3 regions of the Cellulomonas wangleii genome follow, and region 1 is predicted to be linked to each of the others. Evidence: predicted binding sites of a transcription regulator. Region 1 holds the regulator's gene; each other region holds the start of a gene.

The links. The regulator LexA, encoded in region 1, represses DNA repair genes until DNA is damaged. The targets are predictions, from matches to a motif close to TCGAACANNTGTTCGA.
Region 2: KG103_RS09195 (Rv2578c family radical SAM protein) is a predicted target of LexA. The motif match lies at 1,810-1,825, and genes of this name have one in related genera.
Region 3: uvrA (excinuclease ABC subunit UvrA) is a predicted target of LexA. The motif match lies at 2,390-2,405, and genes of this name have one in related genera.

Annotation. Positions count from the first base shown of each region.
Region 1 covers NZ_CP074405.1:1,702,881-1,708,251, reverse strand. Annotated here, with positions in the region: gene KG103_RS07895 (LysM peptidoglycan-binding domain-containing protein) at 1-46, opposite strand, end outside; gene lexA (transcriptional repressor LexA) at 485-1,150, shown strand; gene KG103_RS07885 (DUF7218 family protein) at 1,252-1,524, shown strand; gene KG103_RS07880 (L-lactate dehydrogenase) at 1,609-2,613, opposite strand; gene KG103_RS07875 (ATP-dependent DNA helicase) at 2,689-4,848, opposite strand; gene hflX (GTPase HflX) at 4,936-5,371, opposite strand, start outside.
Region 2 covers NZ_CP074405.1:1,994,173-1,999,543, forward strand. Annotated here, with positions in the region: gene KG103_RS09185 (MBL fold metallo-hydrolase) at 1-178, shown strand, start outside; gene hisS (histidine--tRNA ligase) at 252-1,628, shown strand; gene KG103_RS09195 (Rv2578c family radical SAM protein) at 1,834-2,880, shown strand; gene aspS (aspartate--tRNA ligase) at 3,015-4,811, shown strand; gene KG103_RS09205 (GNAT family N-acetyltransferase) at 4,808-5,371, shown strand, end outside.
Region 3 covers NZ_CP074405.1:2,145,240-2,150,610, forward strand. Annotated here, with positions in the region: gene uvrA (excinuclease ABC subunit UvrA) at 1-2,346, opposite strand, end outside; gene KG103_RS09900 (glycoside hydrolase family 15 protein) at 2,495-4,414, shown strand; gene KG103_RS09905 (MBL fold metallo-hydrolase) at 4,411-5,136, shown strand; gene KG103_RS09910 (acyl-CoA dehydrogenase family protein) at 5,140-5,371, opposite strand, start outside.

The DNA of each region.
Region 1 (5,371 bases):
CACCCGCGGCCGGTCGCACCGTCCGTTCCGTCGTCATCGCGCTCATCCTGCGTTCCTCTCGTCGTCGATCCCGGTCCTCGACCTCGACCCGACCCGGCATCTGTCCGCTCGATCGAACACGTGTTCGTCGAACGCTTGTACGATGTCTACCAGACCGGACCGACACGCGTCGAGACACGATCGAACAGATGTTTGATCCGACCACCCCCCGCCCCTAGGGTGAGCACTGCGACGAGTGCACCACCGACCTCCGACATCGCCGTGGCGACGTCGGAGGCGGCGACCGTCGCCGGAGCTCGTCCCCGAGGGCGAGGCCCGGCGCGGGTGGCGGCGCCCGGCGCACGCGGGTCCCGCCCCGGGCCCCGCGTCGACCGACGCAGGAGGCGCAGTGGACGTGCAGCACGGCTCGACGACGCAGGCCCGCGGGCGGGCCGCCGCCGCGGCCGCGTCCCCCACCGACGCCGACGAGGTCCCCGGCGACGGGCTGACCACGCGCCAGCGCCTCGTCCTGGAGACCGTGCGCGCCTCGGTCGAGCAGCGCGGGTACCCGCCGAGCATGCGGGAGATCGGCGAGGCCGTCGGGCTCACCAGCCCGTCCAGCGTCAAGCACCAGCTCACGGCGCTCGAGCGCAAGGGCTACCTGCGGCGCGACCCGCACCGGCCCCGCGCCATCGAGGTCGTGCAGCCGGACGACGCGCGCAGCGTCGCACGGTGGGGCGCCGGGTCGGACGGCCCCGCGCCGGACACCGACCTGCCCGAGCGCGACAGCGCCCCCGCCCCGTCGTACGTGCCCGTCGTGGGCCGGATCGCCGCAGGCGGGCCGATCGTCGCCGAGCAGGTCGTCGAGGACGTCTTCCCCCTGCCGCGCCAGCTGGTCGGGGAGGGTGAGCTCTTCCTGCTCAAGGTGGCCGGCGACTCGATGATCGACGCCGCCATCTGCGACGGCGACTGGGTGGTGGTGCGACGTCAGCCGGTGGCCGAGAACGGCGAGATCGTGGCCGCGATGATCGACGGGGAGGCGACGGTGAAGACCCTCAAGCGCGCCGACGGCCACGTCTGGCTGCTGCCCCACAACCCGGCCTACGCACCGATCGACGGCGACGAGGCGACCGTGCTCGGACGCGTCGTCAGCGTCCTGCGGAGCCTGTAGCGCCGGCCCGCCGGCGTCGCCGTGCGACGGGTCACCCGCCGCGCGAGGCTGTGGCCGTGCGCCGGACGGCCCGGCACACGGCCAGCCCGCAGGGAGACACCATGCCCGCACGTCGCGACCCCGGCCCCAGCGTGAAGGACCCCGAGCTGTACGAGGACCTGCGGGACCGGGGCAACAGCAAGGAGAAGTCCGCGCGCATCGCCAACGCCGCGGCGGCGCGCGGGCGCTCGGCGGTCGGCCGCGCGGGCGGTCGGGCGGGCGACTACGACGACTGGACGGTCGCGGACCTGCGGCGGCGCGCCGCCGAGATCGGCATCACGGGCCGCTCCGCCATGCGCAAGGCCGAGCTGGTCACCGCCCTGCGCTCGCACTGACGCGCCCGCGGGCCGAGGTCGGCAGGCCGCCGCCCGTCCCGGCGCGCTTCCGGCCCGCTGGGCGGCGGCGGCCGCCGTGCGAGGTCAGAAGCCGAAGCGGCGTGCGACCGACCGGACTGCCTCCGCGGAGCGACGCATCCCCATGATCTCGTCGGAGGACATCGGCACCTCGAGCCTCTCCAGCACGCCCGCCGCACCGACGATCGAGGGCACGCTGAGGCAGACGTCGGACATGCCGAGGTACTGGTCCAGCAACGAGGACACCGGCAGGATCCGGCGCTCGTCCTTGAGCACCGCCTCGATGATCCGGGAGCCCGCGAGGGCGATCGCGTAGTTGGTCGCGCCCTTGCCCTCGATGATGCGGTAGGCGGACTCGACGACCTCCCGTGCGATGGAGTCGCGCACCTCGCGCGTCAGGGGGCCGTTGCCGCCCGTGCCCTCCCAGTCGAGGATCGGCACGGCGCCGATGGTCGACGAGCTCCACAGCGGGATCTCGGTGTCGCCGTGCTCGCCCGCGACGTACGCGTGCACGTTCTGCACCGCCACGCCGGTGTGCCGCGCGATGAGGTACCGCAGCCGCGAGGAGTCGAGCACCGTGCCGGACCCGAAGACCTGCCCGGGCGGCAGCCCGGAGATCTTCATCGCCGCGTACGTCACGACGTCCACCGGGTTGGTCACCATCACGTAGACGGCGTTCGGTGCGACCTCGACGATGCCGGGCAGCACGTTCTTGACCAGGGAGATCGTCGCCTCGGCCAGGTCGATACGGGTCTGGCCGGGCTTCTGCTTGGCGCCTGCGGTGAACATGACGATGTCGCAGTCCGCCATCACGGCCACGTCGTCCGACCCGATCACCTCGGCCATCGACGTGAACTGGATGCCGTGCGACAGGTCGAGGACCTCCGCGTCGACCTTCGCGCGGTTGACGTCGAGCAGCGCCACGGTCCGCGCCGCACCGCGCATCAGGGCGGCGTAGGCCATGGTCGAGCCCACCGCGCCCGCGCCGACGATGCCCAGCTTCGACGTGCGGCGCGGCACGGACGGCGTCGTGCTCAGGGCGTACTCGTCGCCCTCGATGGCGTCGACCATGGTGTTTCCCCTCGTCACGGGCGTCGAGCCGAGCCCGGGACGCACACGCCCGGTCCGCACGCCCCAGGCACGAGGCTAGTCGGAACCGGCCAGCCGGCGCAGCGCGGCGAGCACGACCTCGCGGTCGGTGGTCCGCCAGAACGGCGGCATGGACCGCTGCAGGAACTCGCCGTAGCGCGCCGTCGCCAGCCGCGGGTCGAGCACCGCGACCACCCCGCGGTCCTCCCCCGAGCGCACCAGGCGCCCCGCGCCCTGGGCCAGCAGCAGCGCGGCGTGGGTGGCGGCGACGGACATGAACCCGTTGCCGCCCGCGGCGGCCACCGCGTCGGAGCGGGCCGAGCGCACCGGGTCGTCGGGGCGCGGGAACGGGATGCGGTCGATGACGACGAGCCGGCAGGCCGGGCCCGGCACGTCGACGCCCTGCCACAGCGACAGGGTGCCGAACAGGCACGTCGGCTCGTCGGCGGCGAACCGCGCGACCAGCGTCGGGAGCTGGTCGTCCCCCTGCAGCAGGACCGGCACGTCCAGCCGCTCGCGCATCGCCTCCGCCGCGACCGTCGCCGCGCGGCGGGACGTGAAGAGCCCGAGCGTGCGGCCCCCGGCCGCCTCGACCAGGGTGGCGATCTCGTCGAGCTGGGCGTCCGTGGCCGGTTCGCGTCCCGGTGGCGGGAGCCGCCGCGCGACGTAGCAGATGCCCTGCCGCGGGTAGTCGAACGGGCTGCCGACGTCGAGGCCGCGCCAGCGCAGGACCTCCTCGCCGGCCGGGGGCGGCTGCGTGCCACCGGGCGCGGGGACGCCCGTCGTCGCGGCACCGGCCACGGCCTGCGGCCCGACGGGTGCCGCGTCCGGGCGCACCGCCAGCCCTACCGAGCGGGCGGCGGGATCGAACGACCCACCGAGCGTGAGCGTCGCGGACGTCAGCACCGCCGTCCGCCCCGCCAGCAGGTTGCTGCGGACCAGGCCCGCCACGGCCAGGGGTGCCGCGTGCAGCCGCGTGGTCGTGACGCCCCGGCGGTCCTCCCCGCGCGCGCACCAGAGCACGGTCGACGCGTTCTGCTCGGGGTCGGCAGCCATCCGCTCGGCGACCTCGAACAGCAGGAGCATCGCGGAGTTGGCCATCTTGCGGCCCCCGTCCGCGGCGTCGCGCGCACCTGCCTCCGGCTTCAGCGCCGTCAGCAGCGTGCGCGCCGCGTCGCGCACGGCGGCCACGGCCAGGCGCACGTCCTCCGGCAGCCCGCGGGGGAACCGGCCCTCGGGCAGGGGCACGATGACGCTCGCGAGGTGCTGCGCGGCGGTGTCCAGGTCGGTGGTGGGGACGCCGCCGTGACGTCGCGCCATGCGCGCCGCCTGCTCGATCGCCGGCAGGGACAGCTCGGCCGTCGCCTGCGCCGTGACCCGGTCGGCCAGCTCGTGCGCCTCGTCGACGACCACGACCTGGTGCTCGGGCAGCACGCCGGGCGAGCCGGACGCGGCGATCCCCAGCATCGCGTGGTTCGTCACGACCACGTCCGCCTCCCGCGAGCGCGCCCGGGCGGCTTCCGGGAAGCACTCGGCGAGCATCGGGCACGTCCCCCCGAGGCACTCCATGGCGGTGACGGACACCTGCCGCCACGCACGGTCGGACACGCCCGGGACGAGGTCGTCACGGTCGCCCGTGGTCGTCTCCTCGGCCCACTCGCGCACGCGGACCACCTGCTCGCCCAGCGACTCGCGCACGGTGTCGCCGTCCTCGACCACGGGCGGGTGCTCGGCGGCGCCGGGCCGCTCGGGGACGTCGAAGAGCGTCCCCTGGTCGTCGGACGGGTAGCCGCCGGCAACCTTGTGGACGCACAGGTAGTTGTGCCAGCCCTTCAGCAGCGCGATCTGCGCCTGGCGCGGCAGCTTCGACGCCAGCGCCGTGGTGACGAGCGGCAGGTCACGCGTGAGCACCTGGCGCTGCAGCGCCAGCGTCGCGGTCGACACCACCACGCGCTCCTCGGCCAGCACGGCGTGCCGCACGGCGGGCACGAGGTAGCCGAGCGACTTGCCCGTGCCCGTGCCGGCCTGGACGAGGAGGTGCTCACCGGTGCGCAGCGCGTCGGCCACGGCCTGCGCCATCGCGTGCTGCCCGTCGCGCCGCCCGCCGCCGAGCGCCCCGACGGCCAGGTCCAGGAGCTCGTCGACCTCCGCTGCCGCGTGCGGGGCGCGGGCGCCGTCGTCGGTGCCTGTCGACGACGCAGGTTCGGGCTCGGGCACCGCGTCAGCGTAGTCGCGGCCGCCGACACCCCTCGTGCCCGCCCGGGCACCGGGACGCACTGCACCACACCCGCGGACCGTCCGCGGTCATGCCGTGCGCGCCGCCGCCTCGAGCTCCGCAGCCAGACCCGCGTCGACCCGGGCGCGCAGCAGCGTTCCGGCCGCCGTGTGCTCCTCGTGGTCGATGTCGCCGTGCTCGTGCACGCGGTTGACGAGGTCGCCGCGCGCGTAGGGCACCACGACCTCGACCTGCACGCCGGGGCGAGGCAGCTGGTCGGCGATCAGGGCGCCGAGCTCCTCGATGCCCTCCCCGGTGTGGGCGGACACGACGACCGAGTGCACCTCGCGCGAGCGCAGCCGCGCCACCGCCTCCGGCGACGCGAGGTCGGCCTTGTTGAGGACGATGATCTCGGGCACGTCCATGGCGCCGGGGATGTCGGCGAACACGTGCCGCACGGCGGCGATCTGCCCCTCGGGGTCGGGGTGCGCCGCGTCCACGACGTGCAGGATGAGGTCGGCGTCG
Region 2 (5,371 bases), 290 kb from region 1:
CGCCGGCGGCATCGGTCGCACCGACCTGCCGGGCGGCGACGATGACGCGATGCTCGCGACCCTGCGCGACGTGGTGGCGGCCCTGCCACGCGGGTCCCGCGTGCTGCCGGGCCACGGCCCCGCCACCGACGTGGCGACCGAGCTGGCGACCAACCCGTACCTGCCGCGTCGGGGCTGAGCCGCCGGGACGGCGCGGCCCACGTCCCGGAAGGGTGCGGGACCGGGCGTCGCGTTCTGGGATCATCGTGCCCATGGCGCGACCCACACCCCTGTCCGGATTCCCCGAGTGGCTGCCCGACGGGCGCATCGTCGAGCAGCACGTCCTCGACGTCCTGCGCCGCACGTTCGAGCTGCACGGCTTCGCGGGGATCGAGACGCGGGCCGTCGAGCCGCTCGACCAGCTGCTGCGCAAGGGAGAGACCTCCAAGGAGGTCTACGTGCTGCGGCGCCTGCAGGAGGACCCGGACGCGGCGCCCGAGCGCGCGGGCCAGCTGGGCCTGCACTTCGACCTCACCGTGCCGTTCGCGCGGTACGTGCTGGAGAACGCCGGGCACCTGGCCTTCCCGTTCCGCCGCTACCAGATCCAGAAGGTGTGGCGTGGCGAGCGGCCCCAGGACGGGCGGTTCCGCGAGTTCGTGCAGGCCGACATCGACGTCGTCGGCGCCGGTGCGCTGCCCTACCACTACGAGGTCGAGCTCCCGCTGGTCATGGCGGACGCCCTCGGTGCGCTGCGCGACCTGGGCGTGCCGCCGGTGCGGATCCTCGTGAACAACCGCAAGGTCGCCGAGGGCTTCTACCGCGGCCTGGGTCTCGACGACGTCGAGGCCGTGCTCCGCGGCATCGACAAGCTCGACAAGGTGGGCCCGGAGGCGGTCGCGGCGCTGCTCGTCGACGAGGCCGGCGCCACGCCCGCGCAGGCCGACGCCTGCCTGGAGCTCGCCGCGATCAGTGGCGACGACGCCTCCGTCGTCGAGCGGGTGCGCGAGCTCGCGACCCGGCAGGGGGCATCGAGCGACCTGCTGGAGGAAGGGCTCGGCGAGCTCGGCGCGCTCGTCGCCGCCGCGGCCGAGCGCGCGCCCGGGGTGGTCGTGGCCGACCTGAGGATCGCCCGCGGCCTGGACTACTACACCGGCTCGGTCTACGAGACCGTGCTGGTCGGGCACGAGGACCTGGGGTCCATCTGCTCCGGTGGCCGGTACGACACGCTCGCGTCGGACGGCAACCAGACCTACCCGGGCGTCGGTCTGTCGATCGGCGTGTCCCGGCTGGTGTCCCGGCTGCTGTCCGCCGGCCTCGTGCGCGCGACGCGCTCGGTGCCGACCGCGGTCCTCGTCGCGGTCACGTCGGAGGAGCTGCGCTCGCGGTCCGACGCGGTCGCCGCCGCGCTGCGGGCGCGGGGCATCCCCGTCGAGGTGGCGCCGAGCGCCGCCAAGTTCGGCAAGCAGATCAAGCACGCCGACCGCCGCGGCATCCCCTTCGTGTGGTTCGTCGGCGACCCGGCCGACGACGGCGCACCCGCGCAGGACGAGGTGAAGGACATCCGCTCGGGCGAGCAGGTCCCCGCCGACGCCGCGACGTGGGCGCCGCCGGCGGACGACGTGCGTCCGCGCGTCGTCGCGGCCGGCTGACGCACGGCCGGCTGACGCACGGCCGGCTGCCGCACGGCCGGCTGACGCACGGCCGGCTGCCGCACGGCCGGCTGACGCACGGCCGGCTGCCGCACGGCCGGCTGCCGCACGACCGGCTGCCGCACGACCGGCTGCCGCACGGCCGGCTGCCGGGCGGGCGGCTGACCCTCTCGACACATGGTCGAACGTGTGTTCGAATGACCGTGTGCGATGGGACGGGCAGAAGATCGGTGCGCAGGACGGCACCGCGCTGCCCGGGCTCGACCTGCGCGCCATGCCCGGACTCGTGCGCAGCGTGCGCACGCCGGACTTCGCCGGCGTCACCTTCCACGAGGTGCTGTGCCGTACGGCTCTCAACCGGGTGCCGGACGCGTCGGCGGTGCCGTTCCGGTGGACCGTGAACCCGATGCGGGGCTGCCTGCACGCGTGCGCCTACTGCTTCGCCCGGGGCACCCACCGCTACCTCGACCTCGACGCGGGGGCGGACTTCGACACCCAGATCGTCGTCAAGACCAACGTCGCCGAGGTGCTGCACGCCGAGGTCGGTCGGCCGTCGTGGCGACGCGAGCACGTCGCGCTCGGCACCAACACCGACCCGTACCAGCGGGCGGAGGGCCGGTACGCGCTGATGCCCGGGATCATCGAGGCGCTCGCGGGCTCGGGCACGCCGCTGTCCGTCCTCACCAAGGGCACCCTGCTGCGCCGGGACCTGCCGCTGCTGGCCGAGGCCTCGCGCGACGTGCCGGTGTCGACGGCCGTCTCCATCGCCGTCCTGGACGACGACCTGCAGCAGAGCCTGGAGCCCGGCACGCCGACGGCGCGGGCGCGTCTGGCGCTGGTCCGCGCGGCGCGGGAGGCCGGGCTGCCCGTGCACGTCATGGTGGCGCCGGTGCTGCCCTGGCTGACGGACTCCACGGACCACCTGGACCGGCTGCTCGCCGCCGTCGCCGAGGCCGGGGCCCAGCGGGCCACCGTGCTGCCGCTGCACCTGCGGCCGGGCGCCCGGGAGTGGTTCCTCGCGTGGCTGCGGCGGGAGCGGCCCGACCTGGTGGCCGGCTACGACCGGGTGTACCGGGGCGGGTCGTACGCCCACGCAGAGTACGGCGCCTGGTTGGGCGCGCGGGTCCGCCCGCTGCTCGCACGGCACGGGCTGGACCGCGCCCCGCAGGACGTCGGCGACGGCGTGCGCTGGGGCAGCGACCGGGAGCCCGCGCCGCCGGCCGCCGCCGAGCTGCAGCCCAGTCTCTTCTGAGGGTCCGGCCCGTCGGGGCGGGTGCGCGCGGGGCGTCCCGCGGTAGGGCGTCCGCGTGGGCCGGGCACCGTCGGCGCACCTATGATCGGGGGTGCGTCCGTCCGGGCGCGGATCCCCGACCTGAAGGACCTTCCGTGCTGCGCACCCACACCGCCGGCTCGCTGCGGGCCGAGCACATCGGCACCACCGTCACCCTCACGGGCTGGGTGGACCGCCGGCGCGATCACGGCGGGGTCGCGTTCGTCGACCTGCGCGACGCCTCGGGCATCGCCCAGGTCGTCATCCGCGACGAGGCCGTCGCCCACGGGCTGCGTGCGGAGTACGTGCTCCAGGTCACCGGTGAGGTCGGGCGCCGTCCGCAGGGCAACGAGAACCCCAACCTCGCGACCGGCGAGGTCGAGGTCGTCGCGCACGAGGTCGTCGTCCTCAACGAGTCCGCACCGCTGCCGTTCCAGGTCTCGGCGTCCGTCGACGAGCCGGTGGGGGAGGAGGCGCGCCTGCGCCACCGCTACCTCGACCTGCGCCGGCCCGCCCCGGCCCACGCCATCCGGCTGCGCGCCCAGGTCAACCGTGCCGCGCGCGCGGTGCTCGACGAGCGCGGGTTCGTCGAGGTCGAGACCCCGACGCTGACGCGGTCCACGCCCGAGGGTGCGCGCGACTTCGTCGTCCCGGCGCGCCTGGCCCCGGGCAGCTGGTACGCGCTGCCGCAGTCCCCGCAGCTGTTCAAGCAGCTGCTCATGGTCGGCGGCCTGGAGCGGTACTACCAGATCGCCCGCTGCTACCGGGACGAGGACTTCCGCGCGGACCGCCAGCCGGAGTTCACCCAGCTCGACATCGAGGCCAGCTTCGTCGACCAGGACGACGTCATCGAGCTCGCCGAGGCCGTGCTGACGTCGCTGTGGGAGCTGATCGGGTACACCATCCCGACCCCGATCCCGCGGATGACGTACGCGGAGGCGATGCGCCGGTACGGCACGGACAAGCCCGACCTGCGCTTCGGCCTCGAGCTGACCGACCTCACCGCGTACTTCGCCGAGACCCCGTTCCGGGTCTTCCAGGCGCCGTACGTCGGGGCGGTCGTGCAGCCGGGTGGTGCGAGCACCCCCCGCCGCGGGTTCGACGCGTGGCAGGAGTGGGCCAAGCAGCGCGGTGCCAAGGGCCTGGCCTACGTCACGGTGGGCGAGGACGGCGAGCTCGGCGGACCGGTCGCCAAGAACATCACCGACCAGGAGCGCGCCGGGCTGGCGGCCGCGGTCGGGGCCAACCCGGGTGACGCGGTGTTCTTCGCCGCCGGCAAGCAGAGCGAGGCGCGTGCGCTGCTGGGCGCCGCCCGTCTGGAGATCGGCCGCCGCGGCGGGCTGATCGACGAGGACGCCTGGTCGTTCGTGTGGGTCGTCGACGCACCGCTGTTCAAGCCCACCGGCGAGGACGACGACGTCGCCGTCGGCAAGGGCGCCTGGACGGCCGTGCACCACGCGTTCACGTCGCCCACCCCGGAGTGGATCGACCGCTTCGAGGAGGACCCGGGTGCGGCCCTCGCGTATGCCTACGACATCGTGTGCAACGGCAACGAGATCGGCGGCGGCTCGATCCGTATCCACCGGCGCGACGTGCAGCAGCGCGTCTTCGAGGTCATGGGCATCGGGCAGGAGGAGGCCCAGGAGAAGTTCGGCTTCCTGCTCGACGCCTTCGCGTTCGGTGCGCCGCCGCACGGCGGCATCGCGTTCGGCTGGGACCGGATCGTCGCCCTGCTCACGCGCTCCGAGTCGATCCGTGAGGTCATCGCCTTCCCGAAGTCCGGCGGCGGGTACGACCCGCTGACCGGGGCACCGGCGCCCATCTCGCCCGAGCAGCGCCGCGAGACCGGCGTCGACACGCGTCCCAAGGCCGCCCAGCCGCCCGCCGGCCCGGCCCCCGCCGCCCAGGTGTGAGCCACCGGCTCCTGGCGCGGCTGCCCGCCGCGCTGCGCAGCCGGCGGGACGTGCTGGACCAGCGGCACGACTGGGCCGATGCCGCGGTGCTCGCGCAGGGCGCCGCGGCGGCGGTCCTGGCCCGGGAACGGCCGGGCGGGTCGATCCTGTGGGCCCTGGGGGCACCCGACGAGCTCCACGAGCTCCTCCCCGACGCGCTGCGGAGCCACGGCCCGGGTGTGCGCTGGGCGACGGTCCCGCGCGCCGTGCCCGTCACGCCGGCGGCCCTCGAGGTCGTCGGCGTCGTGCCGGCCACGTCGTGGGACCGGTTCTCGTGCGACGTCCCACCCCCCGCGCAGCCCGGTGAGGACCGCGTCGTCCTCCTCGACGCCGAGCGCGACGCCGCGGCGATCACGGCATGCCTCGACGTGGCGAACCCGACGACCCACGCGCGCCCCGGCGCGTCCGACGACGCGGCGTGGTGGGGTGTGCCGGACCCGGCCGGCGGCCGGCTGCTGGGCGTGATCGGTGTCGCGGTGCGCGCCGGCACGGACGTCCCCTCGATGCACCTGCACGGCCTG
Region 3 (5,371 bases), 440 kb from region 1:
CACCTCGAGCGTCTCGCGGTTGTACCGCGCGCCGTGGCAGACCTCGCAGGGCACGTACACGTCGGGCAGGAAGTTCATCTCGATCTTCAGCGTGCCGTCGCCCGAGCACGCCTCGCAGCGCCCGCCCTTGACGTTGAACGAGAAGCGCCCGGGGGTGTACCCGCGGACCTTCGCCTCGGTCGTCTCCGCGAACAGCTTGCGGACGTGGTCCCACACACCGGTGTACGTGGCCGGGTTGGACCGCGGCGTGCGGCCGATCGGCCCCTGGTCGACGTGCACGACCTTGTCGAGCTGGTCCAGCCCGGTGACGCGCTTGTGGCGCCCGGCGACCTGCCGCGCACCGTTCAGCTCGTTGGCCATCACCGTGTAGAGGATCGAGTTCACGAGCGTCGACTTGCCCGAGCCGGACACCCCGGTGACCGCTGTCAGCACCCCGAGCGGGAAGGACACGTCGATGCCCCGCAGGTTGTTCTCGCGCGCCCCCACGACCGTCACCTGGCGCGCACGGTCCACGGGCCGGCGCTCGGCCGGCATCGGGATGGACCGGCGCCCCGACAGGTACGCCCCGGTGACGGACTCCGCGGACGCGAGCAGACCGTCGAGGTCCCCCGAGTGCACGACGTGGCCGCCGTGCTCGCCCGCACCCGGGCCGATGTCGACGATCCAGTCGGCAGCTCGGATGGTGTCCTCGTCGTGCTCGACGACGATGAGGGTGTTGCCGAGGTCCCGCAGCCGGGTGAGCGTGTCGATCAGCCGGCGGTTGTCGCGCTGGTGCAGGCCGATGGAGGGCTCGTCGAGCACGTACAGCACCCCGACGAGGCCCGACCCAATCTGCGTCGCGAGCCGGATGCGCTGCGCCTCCCCGCCCGAGAGCGTCGCGGCCGGCCGCATGAGCGAGAGGTAGTCCAGGCCGACGTCGAGCAGGAACCCCAGGCGGGCCTGGATCTCCTTGACGACCTGCGCGGCGATCGCCCGCTCGCGCTGGCCGAGCTCGAGACCGTCGATGAACGCCCGCGCCTCGTCGATCGGCATCTCGCACACCTCGGCGATGGAGCGGCCGCCGACCTTGACGGCGAGCACCTCGGGCTTCAGGCGCGCGCCCTGGCACGTGGGGCACGGGACCTCCCGCATGAAGGCCTCGTACTTCTCCTTGCTCCACTCCGAGTCGGTCTCGGCGTGCCGGCGCTGCAGGAAGGTGATGACCCCCTCGAACCCCGTGGAGTACTGCCGCTCGCGGCCCCACCGGTTGCGGTAGCGGACGTGCACCTCGTGGTTCTGCCCGTGCAGCACCGCGTCCCGGGCGCGCTTCGGCAGCGCACGCCACGGCGTGTCCATCGAGAACCCGAGGTCGGCGGCGAGCGCGGTGAGCACGCGCTGGAAGTACTCGGACGAGGTCTGCGCCCACGGCGCGACCGCCCCCTGCGCGAGCGACAGGTCGTCGTCGGGGATGACGAGCTCGGGGTCCACCTCCAGCCGCGACCCGATGCCCGTGCACTCCGGGCAGGCGCCGTAGGGGGCGTTGAACGAGAAGGTGCGCGGCTCGATCTCCTCGAGCGTGAGGACGTGGTCGTTCGGGCACGCGCGGAACTCCGAGAACCGGCGCTCGCGCTGCGGGTCGTCCGCGTCGGCGTCGACGAGCTCGACCACGAGCAGGCCGCCGGCGAGCCCGAGGGCCGTCTCGACCGAGTCGGTGAGGCGGCGCTGCACGCCCTCGCGCGACACCAGGCGGTCCACGACCACCTCGATGTCGTGCTTCAGCTTCTTCTCCAGCGTCGGCGGCGTCGCCAGCTGCACGACCTCGCCGTCCACGCGGGCGCGGGAGAACCCCTTGCCCTGCAGCTCGCGGAACAGGTCCGTGTACTCCCCCTTGCGGCCGCGCACGACCGGTGCGAGCACCTGGTACCGCGTGCCCTCCGGCAGCTCGAGCAGGCGGTCGACGATCTGCTGCGGCGTCTGGGCCGTGACGCGCTCCCCGCAGACCGGGCAGTACTGGGTCCCGGCGCGCGCGAACAGCAGGCGCAGGTAGTCGTACACCTCGGTGATGGTGCCGACGGTGGAGCGCGGGTTGCGGTTGGTCGACTTCTGGTCGATGGACACCGCCGGGGACAGGCCCTCGATGAAGTCCACGTCGGGCTTGTCCATCTGCCCGAGGAACTGTCGCGCGTACGCGGACAGCGACTCCACGTAGCGCCGCTGCCCCTCCGCGAAGATCGTGTCGAAGGCGAGGGACGACTTGCCGGAGCCGGACAGCCCGGTGAAGGCGATGAGGGCGTCACGGGGCAGGTCGACGTCGACGTTGCGGAGGTTGTGCTCCCGGGCGCCACGGACCAGCAGACGGTCGGACAGAGGATCGGTCACAGCCGACGAGTCTACGTCGGGCCACCGACAGTCGCACACGTGTTCGACGTGCGAGCAGGGCATCGATGCGGTACCGCACCCGCACGCCCGGGCCGCCCGCGAGCGCCGTCGGGGCGGGCGGGCCATGCTGAGGGCGATGGACGCACCGAACACCCCGACGGCCGAGGGCAGCCCGCCGGACGACCTCCTGCCGGGTGACGCGTTGCCCGGTGACCTCCCGCTGCAGGACCTCCTGCTGGGCGACCAGGTCCCCGTCGAGGAGTACGCCGTGCTGGGCGACGGCCACTCCGCGGCCCTGGTGTCCCGGCACGGCTCGGTCGACTGGCTGTGCCTACCCCGGTTCGACTCCGACGCGTGCTTCGCCGCACTCCTGGGCACGCCCGAGCACGGCCGCTGGCTCCTGACGGTCCGGGACGCCACCTCCGTGACCCGGCGCTACCGGGGCGACTCCTTCGTCCTCGAGACGACCTACCGCACCGCACGGGGCACGGCCGTCGCGGTCGACGCCATGCCGTCGGGCGACGGACGCGCGGACCTGGTCCGGCGCCTGGACTGCACGGCCGGGGAGGTCGAGGTCGAGCACGAGTGGGTGGTGCGCTTCGGGTACGGCGCCGTGCAGCCGTGGGTGCGCCACGAGGACGACGCCGACGGCTGCGACACGATCCGCGCGGTGGCCGGCCCCGACTCCCTGGTGCTGCGGGGGGACCGCCTGCCTCGCGCCGACGGCCGCCGTCACCGGGACCGGTTCAGGCTGCGCGCGGGCCAGAGCGTCGAGCTCTCGCTCACCTGGGTCCACTCGTGGCAGCCCGTGCCGCCGCGCCTGCCGGTGAGCGGCCGGGTCGACACCACGGCCGCCCGCTGGGGCCTGTGGGCACGCGGCTGCGGGTACGACGGCCCGTACCGCGAGGCCGTCGTCCGCTCGCTGCTGGTGCTGCGCCTGCTGACCGACGCGACCACCGGGGGCGTCGTCGCGGCGCCCACGACGTCGCTGCCCGAGACACCGGGCGGCGAGCGCAACTGGGACTACCGGTACTGCTGGCTGCGCGACGCCGCGTTCACGCTCGAGGCGCTCCTGGAGCAGGGCTTCCGTGACGAGGCGACCCAGTGGCGGGACTGGCTGGCCCGGGCCGTGGCGGGCGACCCGCGGGACCTGCAGATCATGTACCGGCTGGACGGCGGGCGCCGGCTGCCCGAGACGCAGCTCGACCACCTGCCGGGGTACGCCGGCTCGCGCCCGGTGCGCCGGGGCAACGGCGCCGTGCGGCAGGTGCAGCACGACGTGCTGGGCGTGGTCATGTCGGCGCTGGCGATGGCCCGCGACGCGGGGCTCGCGGAGACCTCCGACACGTGGTCGCTGCAGCGCCGGCTCGTGGACGACCTGGCGCGGCACTGGCGGGAGCCGGACCGCGGCATCTGGGAGGTGCGGGGTGAGCCGCGTCACTTCACGCACTCGAAGGTGATGACGTGGGCCGCGCTCGACCGCGCGGTGCACGCCGTCGAGCAGCACGGCCTGCCCGGCCCCGTGGAGCGCTGGCGTCGCACCCGCGACGAGGTCCGTGCGGACGTCCTCGCCCACGGGTGGTCCGACGCGCGCGCCAGCTTCGTGCAGCACTACGGCGCCGAGCACACCGACGCGTCGCTGCTGCAGGTCGTCCTGGTCGGGTTCGTGCCCGCGGACGGTCCGCACGCCCGCGGGACGCTGGCCGCGGTCCGGGAGGAGCTCGAGGTCGCGCCGGGGCTGCTGCGCCGTTACCGCACGGACCGCACCGACGACGGGCTGCGCGGTGACGAGGCCGCGTTCCTCGCGTGCTCGTTCTGGCTCGCCGACGCCCTGGCCCGGGGGGACGACGTGGACGGCGCACGCCGGGTGCTCGACGCGGTGGTGCCGCTGGCGAACGACGTGGGTCTGCTCGCCGAGCAGTACGACCCCGCCGGCCGGCACATGCGCGGCAACGTGCCGCAGGCGCTCTCGCACCTGGCGCTCGTCCGCGCGGCGCACAGCCACGCGGCGGCCGCCCGGCGCGCGGCCGTGACGGCCGCGGCGGTGACCCCGTGACCGCGCTGCCCGTGGGTCCGTGCACGGGGCACGTCGAACCCGGTGGTCCCAGCGGGGTGCGGGTGCTGGACGACGCGCAGATCCGCACGGCGTCCGTCGGGCCGATGGACAACGACGCCTACCTCGTGACGTGCCGGCGCTCGGGCGCCCAGCTGCTGGTCGACGCGCCCGCCGACCCCGACCGGTTGCTCGCGCTCGTCCGCGAGGGCTCGGGCTCGGCGCGGCTCGACATCGTGGTGGTCACCCACCGGCACGGCGACCACCTGGGTGCGCTGGCCTCCGTCGTCGCCGTGACGGGCGCCCGGGTCGCCGCGGGCGCGGCCGACGCGGACGCGATCGAGGAGGCGACCGGCTGCCCGGTCACGGTGCGACTGCGCCACGGCGACCACGTCCGGGTCGGGCACCTGACCCTCGACGTCGTGGCGCTGCGCGGCCACACCCCGGGCTCGGTGGCCCTGGCACTGACCGAGGACCTGCCCGCGCGGGCCCCCGGGTCCGTGGCCAGGCGCACGCACCTGTTCACCGGGGACTCGCTGTTCCCCGGTGGCGTGGGCGGCACCCAGGGCGACCCCGCGCGGTTCGCGCAGCTGCTCGGTGACGTCACGTCGCGCGTCTTCGACCGGTACCGGGACGACACCTGCGTGCACCCGGGTCACGGCGACGCCACGACCCTGGGCACCGAGCGCCCTCACCTCGCCGCGTGGGCCGCCCGCGGCTGGTGACCCTCAGTCCTCCGGCGGGCCCAGCACCGAGGTCGCGACCGTCGCGTGCGCCGACTCGTCGTCCGACGGGTGGTAGATCCCGGCCAGCACGTCGCGGTACAGGCGGGCGAGCTCGCTGCCCGTGAAGCACGCCCCGCCGCCGGACACGCGCAGCGCCAGGTCCACGACGACGCGTGCCGTCTCGGTGGCCCGCACCTTGAGCCCCACGAGCTGCGCGAACCACCGCGCGCCGTGG